Regions from separate parts of the Micromonospora sp. WMMD729 genome, predicted to be linked through region 1. Evidence: predicted binding sites of a transcription regulator. Region 1 holds the regulator's gene; the other holds the start of a gene.

Region 1 (7,602 bases):
CAACCCCAGTACGGCTTCTCCGGCTCGGCGGCCGGCGGGGTGACGTCCAGGTGGTTGTGGTGGGTGTAGATGTTCCAGCCGGCCAGCCCCCACATGTAGGGGAAGGCGATCGGGTGGGTGAGCAGCTCGCCGAAGAGCTCGTCGCGCTCCAGGAAGCCCAGCAGGTGCAGGGTGCCGTCCTTCTTGGTGGTGCCCTTGGCCTGCTCCTCCGCGTAGACGCGGTCGACCGCCGCCTCCAGCGCCGCCCGGTGGTCCTCCGTCAGGACGTTGCGCAGCAGGAGGAAGCCCTGCTCGTGGAACTCCTTGCGGTCAGTGTCGCTGATCGGTTCGTAGCCGGTCCGGTCGCCGTAATCGAACACCGCGTCGTACCCCTCCCCATGAGGTGAAACCATTTCTGGCACAGGCCGCCGATCGTAACGCGCGTGCCGGGGCGGCGGGAGGGCGAGCGGCGGCCGTACGGCCCGGGGCCGGACCGCGTGCAGCGGAACCAGTGCGGGGAGTCACATCTACGTGGTCGCCGGCCAGGTTTACGGATGTTTGTCCGATTGTGCGGTCACTGCCGGTTAAGAGATCCGGGTTCGGTCAGCCCTCGGCGAAGACCTCGGCCACCACCTGGCCGGCGGGGCCCTGCGCGCCGGTCACCCGGCCCCAGGTGCCGTTGCGGGCGGTCCACTCCAGGTCGCCGAAGCGGACCCGCTTCACCCCGTGGTCCTGGGCGTGCGAGACCAACCAGTGCGCGTACCGCCAGCCGTCGCGCTGGTCCTGCGCGGCCACCGCCAGCCCGGTCTGGCTGGCCTCGTCGGCGTTCGACACACCCCAGTCCAGCGCCAGGTTGCGGGTCAACTGCGCGGCCGCCGCCGCGCCGTGCATCACCGGGGTACGCCCCACCGTGCACGCCACCGCTTCGCCGGCGTCGCCGAGCAGGGCCTTGGTGAGCACCTCGGAGTCGTCGGCCCACTTCTGGTACGCCTCGGGGAACGCCGAGCGCTGCACCCGCTGGGCGGCGTCGGTGACCCGCATCTTCTCCCAGCCGCGCACCTTCTTGAGCGCCTTGTAGAACCTGTTCGTCGCGTACCGGGGGTCGCGGATCTGTTCCGGCGTGCCCCAGCCCTTGCTCGGGCGCTGCTGGAACAGTCCGAGCGAGTCGCGGTCACCGTGGTCGAGGTTGCGCAGCCCCGACTCCTGGTACGCGGTGGCCAGCGCGACCACCACGGCGCGCTCGGGCATGCCGCGCTGGACGCCGATCGCCGCGATGGTCGCCGCGTTCGCCATCTGCTCGACGTCCAGGACCACCCGGCCGTCGGCCTGGACCGTGCAGGTGCGCCCCGCCAGCGGCAGCCGCAGTTCGTCCCCGACCCGCTTGAGGACGAGCCAGATCGCGATCACGGCGACGAGGATGAGCACCACTCCGCCCGCCACGGCTGCCCGAGTTCGCACCCACACCTCCTGATCGACAGTTCGACAAGCGTACGTCCCCGTCGGCGTCGTCCGGGTCGTTCGACCGGTTCGGGCTCCGCTCAGCCGTCGCGTACGGATCGGGACGTTCCCGCTCCCGCGCCGAACTCACCTGCCGCTGGAGATCGTGTCTGCCACGTCACCCGCCGTCAATCGGCGGAAGATATTGCCTGGTCACGGGCTTTTCCCGATTGACACGTCAATCGGACGTGCGGAGCGAGGAGGAGTGCGATGGGAACGCTTGACGGCAAGGTGGTGCTGGTGACCGGCACCGGCGGCGGTCTGGGGCGCGTCGCGGCGCTGACCTTCGCCCGCGAGGGCGCCAAGGTGGTCGGGGCCGACATCCAGGTCGACGGCAACACCGAGACGGTCGACCTCGTCCGCGCCGCCGGTGGGGAGATGACGAGCATCGCGCCCGTCGACCTGACCGACCCGGAACAGGTCCGCCAGCTGGTCGAGGACGCCGTGGCCGCCTACGGCGGGCTCGACGTGGTCTACAACAACGCGGCCGCGCTGCGGTTCGGCCCGCTGCCGGACTTCTCGGTCGAGGACTGGCGGTACACGATCGCCGGTGAACTCGACATCCCGTACCTGGTGTCGAAGTTCGCCTGGCCGCACCTGGTGCGGCGCGGCGGCGGCGTCATCATCAACGCCGCCTCGATGGCCGGGATGATCGCGGGTCACGTCCCGCCGATGGTGGGCCACACCGCGGCGAACGCCGGCGTCATCGGCATGACCCGGCAGCTCGCGCTCGAAGGGGCGCCGCACGGCATCCGGGCGGTGGCGGTCAGTCCCGGGCCCATCCTCACCCCGGCCAGTGACCGCGACCTGGGGGACAACCAGGAGGCCCGGAACGCGATCACCGCGAAGACGATGCTGAAGCGGTTCGCCCGCCCCGAGGAGGTCGCCGAACTGGTGGTCTTCCTCGCCTCCGACCGGGCGTCGTACATCACCGGCGCCAATTACGCGGTCGACGGCGGCGCGAGCGCGTGGTGACCGACCTCGGGGCACTGCCGCGCCGGGGCCCCGCCCCTTCCGGGCGGGGCCCGGCCCTCATCGAGAACCTTTGCTCTGCTTCACCGGACGCAACACTTGAAGCCCTCGAGTGTTGCGTCCGGTGAAGCAGAGCAAAGGACGTGCGGGAGGGCATGGGCACCCGGCAGCCCGGCGATCACCGCGACCGGGCGACGCCCCCGGTCCTACCCGGCGTGATCAGCCGAACCACCGTCCAGAGCGGCAACCCACCGCGCCGGCCTCTTCTCCCGGAACGCCAGGACCCCTTCGCGGCCCTCGTCGGAGAGGAAGTAGCCGGTCGAGAGCGCGGACAGGCGGGCCAGCTCAGCGCGCAGCTCGGCGGTGCCCGGCCGGCGCAGCAGATCCTTTGTGCCGGCCAGCGCGCCGGGCGCGCCCCGGACCAGGGAGTCGCAGTAGCCCCGCACCACGTCGTCCAGCTCCTGGGCCGGCACCGAGGCCGTCACCAGGCCGACCTCGGCGGCCCGCCGCCCGTCGAAGGTGTTCCCGGTCAGGTACAGCTCGGCGGCGGCGCGGGGGTGCAGCCGGGGCAGCACTGTCGCCGAGATCACCGCCGGGATCACCCCGATGCGGACCTCGGTGAACGCGAACGTCGCCTCGTCGGCGCAGACCGCCAGATCGGCGGCGGCGACCAGGCCCAGTCCGCCGGCCCGCGCGGGCCCGGCGACCCGGGCCAGCACCGGCTTCGGGCACTCCCAGAGCGCCGCCAGCACGTCGCCCAGCATGCCGGCGGGCACGGTGCCGCTGGCGTACGCCGCGGCGGTCTCCTTCAGGTCCGCGCCGGAGCAGAAGACCGGCCCGGTGTGGTCGAGCACGATCACCCGGACCCGGTCGTCGGCCACCGCGTCGGCCAGCCCGGCCAGCAGTTGGGTCATCAGCGCGGTGGAGAGCGCGTTGCGGTTGTGCGGGCTGTCCAGGGTGAGGGTGGTCACCCCGCGGGCCGTGGCGACCCGCACGAGCACGTCGGGAGAGGTCATGCCGGGCACACTAGTGGCCATGCCCGGCGTCCTTCCAGATGGTGAGACCGTCCCCGTCGACGGTTCGCTGCCCGCCACCGCCACCACGGCGGTCGGCGCACGCGGCTTCGGCGTGTACGTCCACGTACCGTTCTGCGCCAGTCGCTGCGGCTACTGCGACTTCAACACGTACACGGCCGCCGAGCTGGGCGGGGGCGCGAGCCGCGAGGCGTACGCCGACACCGTGCTGGCCGAGCTGGCGCTCGCCGCCCGGGTGCTCGGCGACAGCCCGCCGCCCCGGGTCGACACCGTCTTCGTCGGTGGCGGCACGCCCACCCTGCTGCCCGCCGACGACCTGGCCCGGATCCTCGACGGCATCGACCGCACCTGGGGGCTGGCCGCCGACGTCGAGGTGACCACCGAGGCCAACCCCGAGTCGGTCACCCCGGAATCGCTGCGGCGGCTGCGGGCGGCCGGCTACACCCGGATCTCGCTGGGCATGCAGTCCGCCTCCCCGGGGGTGCTGGCGATCCTCGACCGCACGCACAGCGCCGGCCGGGCCACCGCCGCCGCCTCCGAGGCGCGCGAGGCCGGGTTCGACCACGTCAACCTGGACCTGATCTACGGCACGCCGGGGGAGCGGGCCGAGGACTTCGCCGGGACACTGGAGCAGGTCGTCGCCGCCGGGGTCGACCACGTCAGCGCGTACGCCCTCATCGTGGAGGACGGCACCCGGCTCGCCGCCCGGATGAAGCGCGGCGAGGTGCCGTACCCCAGTGACGACGTGGCGGCGGACCGCTACCTGGCCGCGGAGGCCGCCCTCGACGCGGCCGGCCTCTCCTGGTACGAGGTGTCCAACTGGGCCCGCACCGACCAGGCCCGGTGCCGGCACAACCTGCTCTACTGGACCGGCGCCGACTGGTGGGGCCTCGGGCCGGGCGCGCACAGCCACGTCGGCGGGGTGCGCTGGTGGAACGTGAAGCACCCCACGACGTACGCCCAGCGGCTGGCCGCCGGCGCGTCACCCGGCCTGGCCCGCGAGGTGCTCACCACGGACGAGGCGCACATGGAGGACGTGATGCTCCGGCTGCGGCTCGCCAGTGGGCTGCCGCTGGGGGTGCTCGACGACGCCGGCCGGGCCGGTGCCGCGCGAGCCCTCGCCGACGGCCTGCTGGACGCCGAGCGGTACGCCGCCGGACGGGCGGTGCTCACCCTGCGCGGCCGGCTGCTCGCCGACGCGGTCGTACGCGACCTGCTGCCCTGAGCCGGACACCCCACCCGGCCGGCGGCGGTGTGCCGGACCGGCCGGGGGAGCGGCCGGCCCGGATCACTTGATGAAGTTGGCGGACAGCGGGTAGCGGTAGAGCTGCCCCTCGTTGGCCTTGATACCGGCCAGGATGCCGCACACGGCCCCGAGGATGATGGCCGCCGCGACGCCGATGAAACCGATCAGGATGCAGGACAACACCCAACCGACCAGGCCGACGATCGACCAGATGAGCTGGAAGTTGAGCGCCGACACGGCGTGCGCCCGGACGGTCGGGGACTGGCTGCCCCGGGCCAGCAGCGCCACCAGCGGGGCGATCCAGCCCAGCACGCCACCGCTGATGATCGCGCCGGCCGCGCCACCGAAGTGCGCGACGAGCGCCCAGGTCTTGTCCTCGTTGTTGGCGTAGCCGCCACCGGGGCCACCGAAGGCGCCGCCGGTCGGATACCCGCCGGTCGGGCCACCCGGCGGGTAACCGCCCGGCGGGGGGTAGCCACCGGGCGGAGGGTAGCCGCCCGACGGCGGTTGGTCACCGGTGGGCGGCGGATAGCCACCGGCCGGGGGATAGCCGCCCGGGCCGGGTGCCCCGGACAGTGGTGCGGTGGGCGGCTCGGCCGACGAGGACGAGCCGGGGAGATTCGGTTCCGGCGGGTAGGCGCCGGGGTCTCCCGCGCCGGGAGGGCGAGGTGGTTCAGTCATGGTTGTCACGGTAGGTGCCGTGAGCAACGCCGCACCAGAGCGACATCGCCCTCTCGCCCGGGCCGATCGGCCCGCGCGAGGTGGCACGGGCCGTCGTTGATCATCGCGTCGGCGGGTCCGCCGACGTAGACTGGCACTCGTTACAGTCGAGTGCCAGGACGGTCCGTCGGCCCGGGTGGGCCGGCGGCCGACGTGCGACAGGAGGTGCGGAGGATGGGTCTGGACGACCGCAAGCTCGCCGTGCTCCGCGCCATCGTCGAGGACTACGTCTCGACTCAGGAGCCGGTCGGCAGCAAGGCGCTTGTCGAGCGGCACCAGCTCGGTGTCTCCCCGGCGACGGTCCGCAACGACATGGCCGTGCTGGAGGAGGAGGGCTACATCCGGCAGCCGCACACCAGCGCCGGCCGGGTGCCCACCGACCGCGGCTACCGCCTCTTCGTCGACCGGTTGTCCCGGGTCAAGCCGCTCAGCCCGGCCGAACGCCGGGCCATCGAGCGCTTCCTGGTCGGGGCCGTCGACCTCGACGACGTGGTGCACCGCACCGTACGGCTGCTCGCGCAGTTGACCCGGCAGGTGGCCGTCGTGCAGTACCCGAGCCTGGCCCGCTCCTCGGTGCGCCACCTGGAGCTGGTGCCGATCTCCACCACCCGGCTGATGCTCGTCATGATCGCCGACACCGGCCGGGTGGAGCAGCGGCTGGTGGAGCTGCCCGGTCCGGTGCCCGCCGACGACGTCACCGACCTGCGTCGCCTGGTCAACGAGAAGCTGGCGGGCGAGCGCCTGTCGGACACGCCTCCCCTGGTGCAGGCGTTGGTGGAGGAGGCGCCGGTCGCGCTGCGCCCGGCCATGACCACGCTCTCCACCGTCCTGTTGGAGACGCTTGTCGAGCGGCACGAGGAACGCATCGCCCTGGCCGGCACCGCCAACCTGACCCGGGGCGGGCTGCTCGACTTCCAGGGTTCGCTGCGGCCCATCCTGGAGGCGTTGGAGGAGGAGGTCGTGCTCCTCAAGCTCATCGGCGAGACCGAGCCCAGCACGACCCGGGTGCTGATCGGCGACGAGAACGAATTCGACAACCTGCGTGCCGCCTCGGTGGTCAGCACCGGGTACGGCCCGGGCGCCACCATCGTGGGCGGCCTGGGGGTGCTGGGCCCCACCCGGATGGACTACCCCGGCAATATCGCCATGGTGCGCGCCGTGGCACGCTACGTGGGCGAGCTGCTGGCCCAGAACTGACCAGTCAGGGCCGACGGCCGGCTGCGGCCGCCGGTCGGCGCAACGCGAGACGAACATGAGGACACGGAACGCAGTGGCCAGGGACTACTACGGCATCCTCGGTGTCAGCCGGGAAGCCTCCGATGACGAGATCAAGCGCGCCTACCGCAAGCTGGCACGCCAGTTCCACCCGGACGTCAATCCGGACCCGGAGGCCCAGGAGAAGTTCAAGGACATCAACGCCGCGTACGAGGTCCTCTCGGACGACCGGAAGCGGCAGATCGTCGACCTGGGCGGTGACCCGCTCGCCCCGGGCGGCGGGGGCGCGGGCGGCCCGGGTGGTCCCGGCGGCGCAGGCCCGTTCGTCGGTTTCCAGGACATCATGGACGCGTTCTTCGGTGGCGCCGGTGGCGGCGCCGGCCGTGGACCGCGTCCCCGGACCCGGCCGGGCGCGGACGCCATCCTGCGCCTCGAACTGGACCTGCACGAGACGGCGTTCGGCGTCGAGGCCCCGATCACCGTCGACACCGCTGTGCTCTGCACCACCTGTTCGGGCGCCGGCACGGCGGCCGGCACCCACCTGGCCACCTGCGAGGCGTGCGGCGGTCGGGGCGAGGTGCAGTCCGTGCAGCGCACCTTCCTCGGTCAGGTGGTGTCGGCCCGGCCGTGCACCGTCTGCCAGGGCTACGGCACCACCATCCCGCACCCCTGCCCGACCTGCGCCGGCGACGGCCGGGTGCGTACCCGCCGCTCGCTGACCGTGAAGATTCCGGCCGGCGTCGAGGACGGCATGCGGATCCGGCTGGCCCAGCAGGGTGAGGTCGGCCCGGGCGGTGGCACCGCCGGTGACCTCTACGTGGAGATCCACGAGCGTCCGCACGACGTCTACTCCCGCAAGGGCGACGACCTGCACTGCCGGGTCACCGTGCCGATGACCGCCGCCGCGCTGGGCACCCGACTCACCATCAAGACGCTGGA
Region 2 (7,602 bases), 920 kb from region 1:
GCCGTCCCTGCGGGCGGCCCGGGACGCCGGTCTGCTCGGCTGAATCCACCGGGTGACTGGATTTTCGCTGTGAGTGTGGAAAACCCGCCGCTCAGGACTTGACGGCAGGAACCGGACGGCGCAAGATGCTCCGTGCGGGAGGGCATTTCGCCGAAGACTTTTGAAGTTCTTGCGACCCAACGCCGGAGGCGTTGTGCGAGTGTCCCTCCCGACCACGTTCGACAGGGCCAGCGAATAATCGCTGGCCCTGTCGCTTTTGCGGGTGCCAGGCTCACCGGCATGAGCATCACGATCGCGCCGTTCGACGGCACCGACCGGGCCGCGGTCGACGAGGCGTACCGGATCGCCGCGGCGGCCATCGAGGCCGACCTGCCCGACTTCCCGCCGTCCTGCCGGCAACGCTTCGACGCCCTCTTCCACACCCCGATGCCCGGCACCCGATCCCTCTGGGCGTTGGCCCGGCTGGACGGGGTGCCCGCCGGCTACCTTCAGCTCGACCTGCCGCAGCTCGACAACCCCGACAACGCCACCGCCGAGCTGACGGTCCGCCCGGACCTGCGCCGCCGGGGTGTCGGTCGGGCCCTGCACGAGTACGGGGTACGCCTGCTGCGTCAGCACGGCCGCAAGCGGGTGGTCGCCATGGCCGTCGCCGCGCTACCCGACGGGCCGGCCCGGCCGGCGGCGGGCGCCGCGTTCGCCACCGCGATGGGCGCGCACTCCGCGCTGGTCGAGGTGCGTCGCCGACTGGAGATCGAGCGCATCGACCGGCTCGCGCTGCGGGCGGCACTGGCCGAGGCTGAGCCCCGCGCCGAGGGCTACCGTTCCGTCTCCTGGCAGGGCGGCACCCCGGCGGAGTACGTGGCGGACATCGCCTACCTGGAGGGCCGCCTGCTGATGGACGCGCCGATGGGTGACGTGCAGTGGGAGCCGGAGCAGGTGGACGCCGAGCGCCTCCGGGGCATGGAGCGCGCGCTGGACGCCCGGGGGCGGCGGCGGTACCACCTCGGAATGCTGCACGAGGAGACCGGCCGGGTCGTCGCCTGGACTCTGCTGGATGTCGGTGCCTCCGCCGACTGGCACGCCTACCAGCAGATCACCATCGTCGACCCGGATCACCGTGGGCACCGGCTGGGTCTGATCGCCAAGGCGGAGAACCTGCACCACCTGCTCACCCACGAGCCCGCCGTACGCGTCATCGACACCTGGAACGCCGCCAGCAACAGCCACATGGTGGCGATCAACGAGCAGCTCGGGTTCCGTCCGGTGGACGCCTGGGACAACTGGCAGCTCACCCTCTGACGGGTATCCGCCGCTACTGTCCGCGGACCTCCGTCATGCATGATGGCGGCATGACGGAGACCCCGCATCCCCTGTACGACAGGCACGCCGACACCCTCAACCGTGCGCTGACCGCGATCACGGAGCGGGGCTACTGGTCCGCCTATCCCGAGTCCCCCAGCCCCCGCGTGTACGGCGAGACCGCCGCCGCCGACGGCAAGGCCGCGTTCGAGGCGTACCTCGGTGGTGATTTCCCGCTCGACCAGCCCGGCACCGGCGAGCGGACCGCCACCGAGACGAGCCCGTTCGGGGTCGACCTGGCGGTGCGCTACCCGCACGCCGGCCCCGACGAGCTGGTCGCCGCCGCCTCGGCCGCGCTGCCGGCCTGGCGCGACGCCGGTCCGCAGGCCCGGGTGGGCGTCTGCCTGGAGATCCTCGACCGGCTGCACAAGCACATCTTCGAGCTGGCCAACGCGGTGCAGTTCACCAGCGGGCAGGCGTTCGTGATGGCCTTCCAGGCCGGTGGCGCGCACGCGTTGGACCGGGCGCTGGAGGCGCTGGCGTACGCGTACGCCGAGATGACCCGGCACCCGGGCACGGCCGGCTGGGAGAAGGCCGCCGGCAAGGGCGACCCGCTGCGGATGACCAAGACGTTCCACGTGGTGCCGCGTGGCGTGGCGCTGGTGATCGGGTGCAACACCTTCCCGACCTGGAACTCCTACCCGGGGCTGTTCGCCTCGCTGGTCACCGGCAACCCGGTGATCGTGAAGCCGCACCCGCGCGCGGTGCTGCCGCTGGCGATCACCGTGAAGTACGCCCGGGAGGTGCTGGCCGAGGCCGGCTTCGACCCGAACCTGGTCCTGCTGGCCGCGGAGGCCCCCGGCGAGAAGCTCGCCAGCGACCTGGCCCTGCACCGGGCCGTCAAGATCGTCGACTTCACCGGCTCCACCGAGTACGGCGACTGGCTGGAGACGCACGCCCGGCAGGCGTCGGTCTACACCGAGAAGGCCGGCCTGAACACGGTCGTCATCGACTCCACCGACGACTTCGCCGGCATGTGCCGCAACCTCGGTTTCACGCTGACCCTCTACAGCGGGCAGATGTGCACCACCTCGCAGAACATCCTCATCCCGGCCGGCGGCATCGAGACCGACCAGGGGCACAAGAGCTTCGACGAGGTGGCCGGCGGGATCGCGGCGGCGGTCGGCAAGCTGACCGCCGACCCGGCCCGGGGCGTCGAGCTGACCGGTGCGATCGTCAACGACGGGGTGCTGGAGCGGCTGGCCGAGGTCACCAAGGTGGGTGAGCCGGTCCTGGAGTCGCGGACCGTGGCCCACCCGGCGTACGCCGACGCGGTGGTGCGTACCCCGACGATCGTGAAGCTGACCGCGGACGACGAGCAGGCGTACGGCCGGGAGTGGTTCGGGCCGATCTCGTTCGCCATCGCGACCGACTCCACCGCGCACAGCCTGGAGCTGATGCGCCGGACCGTCGGCGAGAAGGGCGCGCTGACCGCCGGGGTCTACTCGACCGACGAGGCGGTGCTGGACGCCGCCGAGGCGGTCGCGGTCGAGGTCGGGGTGCACCTGTCCTGCAACCTCACCGGCGGTGTCTTCGTGAACCAGTCGGCTGCCTTCTCCGACTTCCACGGCAGTGGCGCGAACGCGGCGGCCAACTCGGCGCTGACCGACGGGGCTTACGTGGCGAACCGGTTCCGGATCGTGCAGTCTCGGCGTCCTGCTTGATTGGTTGCGGTGGGGGTTTCCGGGGCAGCCCGCCCCGCTCCGGGCGGTCAGGCTTGATCCCTGCGCGGGGCGGGCTGCCCCGGAAACCCTCTCGTGGGCACGGTGTCGCCTGACGGTCCGGTTTTAGGGACATCTTGGTGGTCTTGCCTTGGGAAGGGTCCTTCTTATGCGGGGCGGCGCATCTGGAGTTCGGTCAGGGCGGGGATCGTGGGGTGGGGGACCCGTACGCCCGTGTCCTTGAAGCCCAGCCGCTGGTAGGCCCGGTAGGCGCGGTCGTTGCCGACCACCACTTCCAGCAGCAGTTCCGGCCGGCCGCAGGCCCGCGACCAGGCGGCCACCCCGTCGATCAGCTCGCCGAGGAGTCCGCTGCCCCGCCAGGCGGGCGTGACGTACACGGCGTAGATGACGGTCAGGTCGGGCTCGTCCGGGGCGGCCGTTCCACCGGCGTGCCCGACGAGCCGGCCGCCCGGGTCGGCGACGAACTGGGCGTTGTGCGGGCCGGTCGACGTGTACGCCACCCGGGCGGCGAACTCGTTGTGCGGTCGGGCCGCGGCGTCGGCCAGGGTCTCCAGGAAGGCCAACGGCGCGTCGGCGAGCATCTCCAGGCGCAGCGCCCGCATCCGGGCGGCGTCCTGCGGTCGTACGCGGTGGATCCGCGCCTGCCGCAGGGCCGCGGCGCCCGGGTCGGTGGTCATGTCCGCATGCCTACCACAGCCGCGTGCACCCGCGCCCGGTGCGGCCGGAACTCCGCCATCCGCCCCAAACACAACCATCGTCATGAATCCGACGGACCCTCGGATCGCCACGAATTATGCCCGATTTGTGGTCGTGCGCTCCCGTCACTCCTCGTGTAGCGTGCGATTTCGATCACCTCTTTCAGCGGTCGCCGTCGATCGCTGTGGCGGTGGTCCACGGGTGTCCGGCCGTGCCGGGCGTTCGGGCAGGCAACGCCGCGCAGAGTGAGGGAAGTGCACCGTGGCACAGGGTTCCGTGAAGTGGTTCAACGCCGAGAAGGGTTACGGCTTCATCGCCGTCGACGGCGGTCAGGACGTGTTCGTCCACTTCTCCGCGATCGAGATGGACGGTTACAAGGCGCTCGACGACGGTCAGCGGGTCGAGTTCGAGATCGCCCAGGGTCAGAAGGGCCCGCAGGCGGAGCACGTCCGCGTCATCGGCTGACCGATCCCCCCGATCTGCTCGCCGGCGGATCCGCCCGATCGGCTGGCGAGTCGGGGCTGCGGCGCGGACGCCGGCCCGGGAAGATCGTGAACCGTTCCAGCCGATGCTGAGGAGGGTTCATGACCGACCAGCCGCCGCCACCCGCCACACCCTCCGGGCCGGGTGAGCCGAGCCGGCCCGACCCCACGTCGCCCGGCGACGGCTCCGGCGCGTCACCCGCGCCGGGCACCCCGCCCGTCCCGGGCGCTAGCCTGCCGCACGAGGGCCCGCCGCCGCAGGGCTGGGACCCCGCGCAGGCATGGGGTCAGCCCAGCGGTCCGCCGCCGGGCTGGGATCCCGCCCAGGGAGCGTGGGGTCAGTCCGCCGGTCCGCCACCGCAGGGCTGGGCCTTCCCGCCCACCGGCGGCTACCCGCCGGGGGCCGGTCCCTACGGCGGGCAGCCGTGGTATCCGGGGGCGCCGGCCGGCTGGTACCCGCCGGGTTACGGCCTCGACCCGAACGACGCCCTGGTCACGCCGCCCGGCGGCGGCATCGGGGCCTGGTTCGACCGGTTCTGGGGCGCGCTGCGCCGGGGCTGGCGGCAGTTGGTGCCGATCATGTTGCTCACCCAGGTCCTGCCGGCGGCGGTGCTCTCGGTCATCTCCTTCGGCGTGGACCCGTCAGCCGGGTGGGAGGCCCAGGCCGAGACAGACCCGACCGGGCTGCCCGACAATTTCGCCACCGGCCTGTTGACCGTCGTCGTCGTGCTGGTCGTCGGCAGCCTGGTGATCGGCCTGGTGCAGGCGCTGGGCTGGGCTGCGGGCAGTTGGGTGATCACCCGGCAGGCGGCCGGTCAGCCCGCCGAACTCGACGCGGCGCTGCGGTACGGGCTGCGCCGGGCGGTCGGCCTGTGGGGTTGGACGCTGCTGGTCAGCCTGCTCGTCGGCATCGGGGTCTGTTTCTGCGTGCTGCCCGGCATCTACCTGGCGTTCGCGTTGAGCATGGCCGGCCCGGTCTACCTGTTCGAGCGGCACAATCCGATCGGCCGGTCGTTCCGGATGTTCCACGACCGGCTCGGGCTGCTGCTCGGGCGGGTGGCCCTGGTGGGCGCGGCGGTGATCATCGGAACCGTGGTGTCCAGCATCCTGGAGTCGGTCGGCACCACGGCGTTCGGCGAGGATCCGTTCGCGTCCCCGGGGGCCGCGGTCGGGGTGGTGGTGGTCATCGGCATCGCGGCGGTGCTGGCCCTGCCGGCCCACCTCGCCCAGTTGGTCGGTCTCCTGATCACGTACGCCGAGCAACGCGCTCATGAGGGGCCCGTGAACGGGGCCACACTGGCGGCGGAACTCGGCTGACCGGGCTCATCGTGCTTGCACTCGGCAGGTGAGAGTGCTAAACAAGTCATTGGCACTCGCATACCGTGAGTGCCAATGGTCGGGACGGTGGGGCCTGGTTGTGCCGGTGTGGAGACACCGGGGCAGCACATGGCCGGTCGTCGCGGGCTATCCGGCCCGGCCGAAGGACGTCGTCGTCGCCAGGTGGCGACGTCCCAAGGTGCGTACACCAGGCGGCCCATCCGGGGGACACATCTCGGGTGGCCCGTGAGTGTCCAGGAGGACAACGCCGTATGGCCAAGATGATCGCGTTCGACGAAGAGGCGCGCCGCGGCCTCGAGCGGGGCATGAACCAGCTCGCCGACGCCGTAAAGGTGACCCTCGGCCCCAAGGGCCGCAACGTCGTGCTCGAGAAGAAGTGGGGTGCCCCCACCATCACCAACGATGGTGTGAGCATCGCCAAGGAGATCGAGCTCGAGGACCCGTACGAGAAGATCGGCGCCGAGCTGGTCAAGGAGGTCGCCAAGAAGACCGACGACGTCGCCGGTGACGGCACGACGACGGCGACCGTCCTGGCCCAGGCCCTGGTTCGCGAGGGCCTGCGCAACGTGGCCGCCGGCGCCAACCCGATGGCCCTGAAGCGGGGCATCGAGGCTGCGGTCGCGAGCGTCTCGGAGGGGCTGTCCAAGCTCGCCAAGGACGTCGAGACCAAGGAGCAGATCGCCTCCACCGCCTCCATCTCCGCTGGTGACACCAGCGTCGGCGAGATCATCGCCGAGGCGATGGACAAGGTCGGCAAGGAAGGCGTCATCACCGTCGAGGAGAGCAACACCTTCGGGCTGGAGCTGGAGCTCACCGAGGGTATGCGCTTCGACAAGGGCTACATCTCGGCCTACTTCATGACCGACCCGGAGCGTATGGAGGCCGTCTTCGACGACCCGTACCTCCTGATCGTCAACAGCAAGATCTCGTCGGTCAAGGACCTGCTCCCGATCCTGGAGAAGGTCATGCAGTCGGGCAAGCCGCTGCTGATCATCGCCGAGGACATCGAGGGCGAGGCCCTGGCCACCCTGGTCGTCAACAAGGTCCGGGGCACCTTCAAGTCGGTCGCCGTCAAGGCGCCGGGCTTCGGTGACCGCCGCAAGGCCATGCTCGCCGACATCGCCATCCTCACCGGTGGTCAGGTCATCAGCGAGGAGGTCGGCCTCAAGCTCGACGCCGTCGGCGTCGACATGCTGGGCCGCGCCCGCAAGGTCGTGGTGACCAAGGACGAGACCACCATCGTCGACGGTGCCGGTGACGCCGAGCAGATCCAGGGCCGGGTCAACCAGATCCGGGCCGAGATCGACAAGAGCGACTCCGACTACGACCGCGAGAAGCTGCAGGAGCGGCTGGCCAAGCTGGCCGGCGGCGTTGCGGTCATCAAGGTCGGCGCGGCCACCGAGGTCGAGCTGAAGGAGCGCAAGCACCGCATCGAGGACGCCGTTCGCAACGCGAAGGCGGCCGTCGAGGAGGGCATCGTCCCGGGTGGTGGTGTCGCGCTGGTGCAGGCCGGCAAGACCGCCTTCGACAAGCTGGACCTGGTCGGCGACGAGGCGACCGGTGCCAACATCGTCAAGGTCGCGCTGGACGCCCCGCTGCGGCAGATCGCCGTCAACGCCGGCCTCGAGGGCGGCGTCGTGGTGGAGAAGGTCCGTAACCTCGAAGCGGGTCACGGCCTCAACGCCGCCAACGGCGAGTACGTCGACCTGCTGGCCGCGGGCATCATCGACCCGGCCAAGGTGACCCGTTCGGCGCTGCAGAACGCGTCGTCGATCGCCGCGCTGTTCCTCACCACCGAGGCCGTCGTCGCGGACAAGCCGGAGAAGACCCCGGCCGCCCCGGCTGGCCCGGGTGGCGGGGACATGGACTTCTGAGTCCAGTTCCGACACACCGAACGGGGCGGGCCGCTGACGCGGTCCGCCCCGTTCGTCGTCAGGTGGGCAGTGGGCGCTGGTTACGGCGCTTCTGCGCCCGGTCGTACGGCGGCAGCAACTGGATCGGCGCGTCCACCATCTCCTGCGGTTCCTCGGTGGCCGGTGGGCCGT

Evidence for each region. Region 1 encodes HrcA, which represses chaperone genes, less so after heat shock. Its sites were predicted from a motif close to GGTTNGCACNCTCNNNNNGAGNGTGCNAACC; they were not measured.
Region 2: a site for HrcA is predicted at 5,584-5,614, ahead of groL (chaperonin GroEL). Genes of this name have one in related genera too.

The regions. Positions count from the first base shown of each region.
Region 1 is NZ_CP186059.1:5,081,125-5,088,726, reverse strand. It holds gene ACN263_RS23195 (phytanoyl-CoA dioxygenase family protein) at 1-359, opposite strand, end outside; gene ACN263_RS23190 (hypothetical protein) at 583-1,437, opposite strand; gene ACN263_RS23185 (SDR family NAD(P)-dependent oxidoreductase) at 1,687-2,451, shown strand; gene ACN263_RS23180 (enoyl-CoA hydratase-related protein) at 2,655-3,464, opposite strand; gene hemW (radical SAM family heme chaperone HemW) at 3,484-4,707, shown strand; gene ACN263_RS23170 (DUF4870 domain-containing protein) at 4,771-5,409, opposite strand; gene hrcA (heat-inducible transcriptional repressor HrcA) at 5,623-6,645, shown strand; gene dnaJ (molecular chaperone DnaJ) at 6,719-7,602, shown strand, end outside.
Region 2 is NZ_CP186059.1:6,005,293-6,012,894, reverse strand. It holds gene thrC (threonine synthase) at 1-43, shown strand, start outside; gene ACN263_RS27655 (GNAT family N-acetyltransferase) at 280-1,299, shown strand; gene paaN (phenylacetic acid degradation protein PaaN) at 1,350-3,023, shown strand; gene ACN263_RS27645 (GNAT family N-acetyltransferase) at 3,188-3,718, opposite strand; gene ACN263_RS27640 (cold-shock protein) at 3,999-4,202, shown strand; gene ACN263_RS27635 (hypothetical protein) at 4,322-5,536, shown strand; gene groL (chaperonin GroEL) at 5,809-7,431, shown strand; gene ACN263_RS27625 (hypothetical protein) at 7,490-7,602, opposite strand, start outside.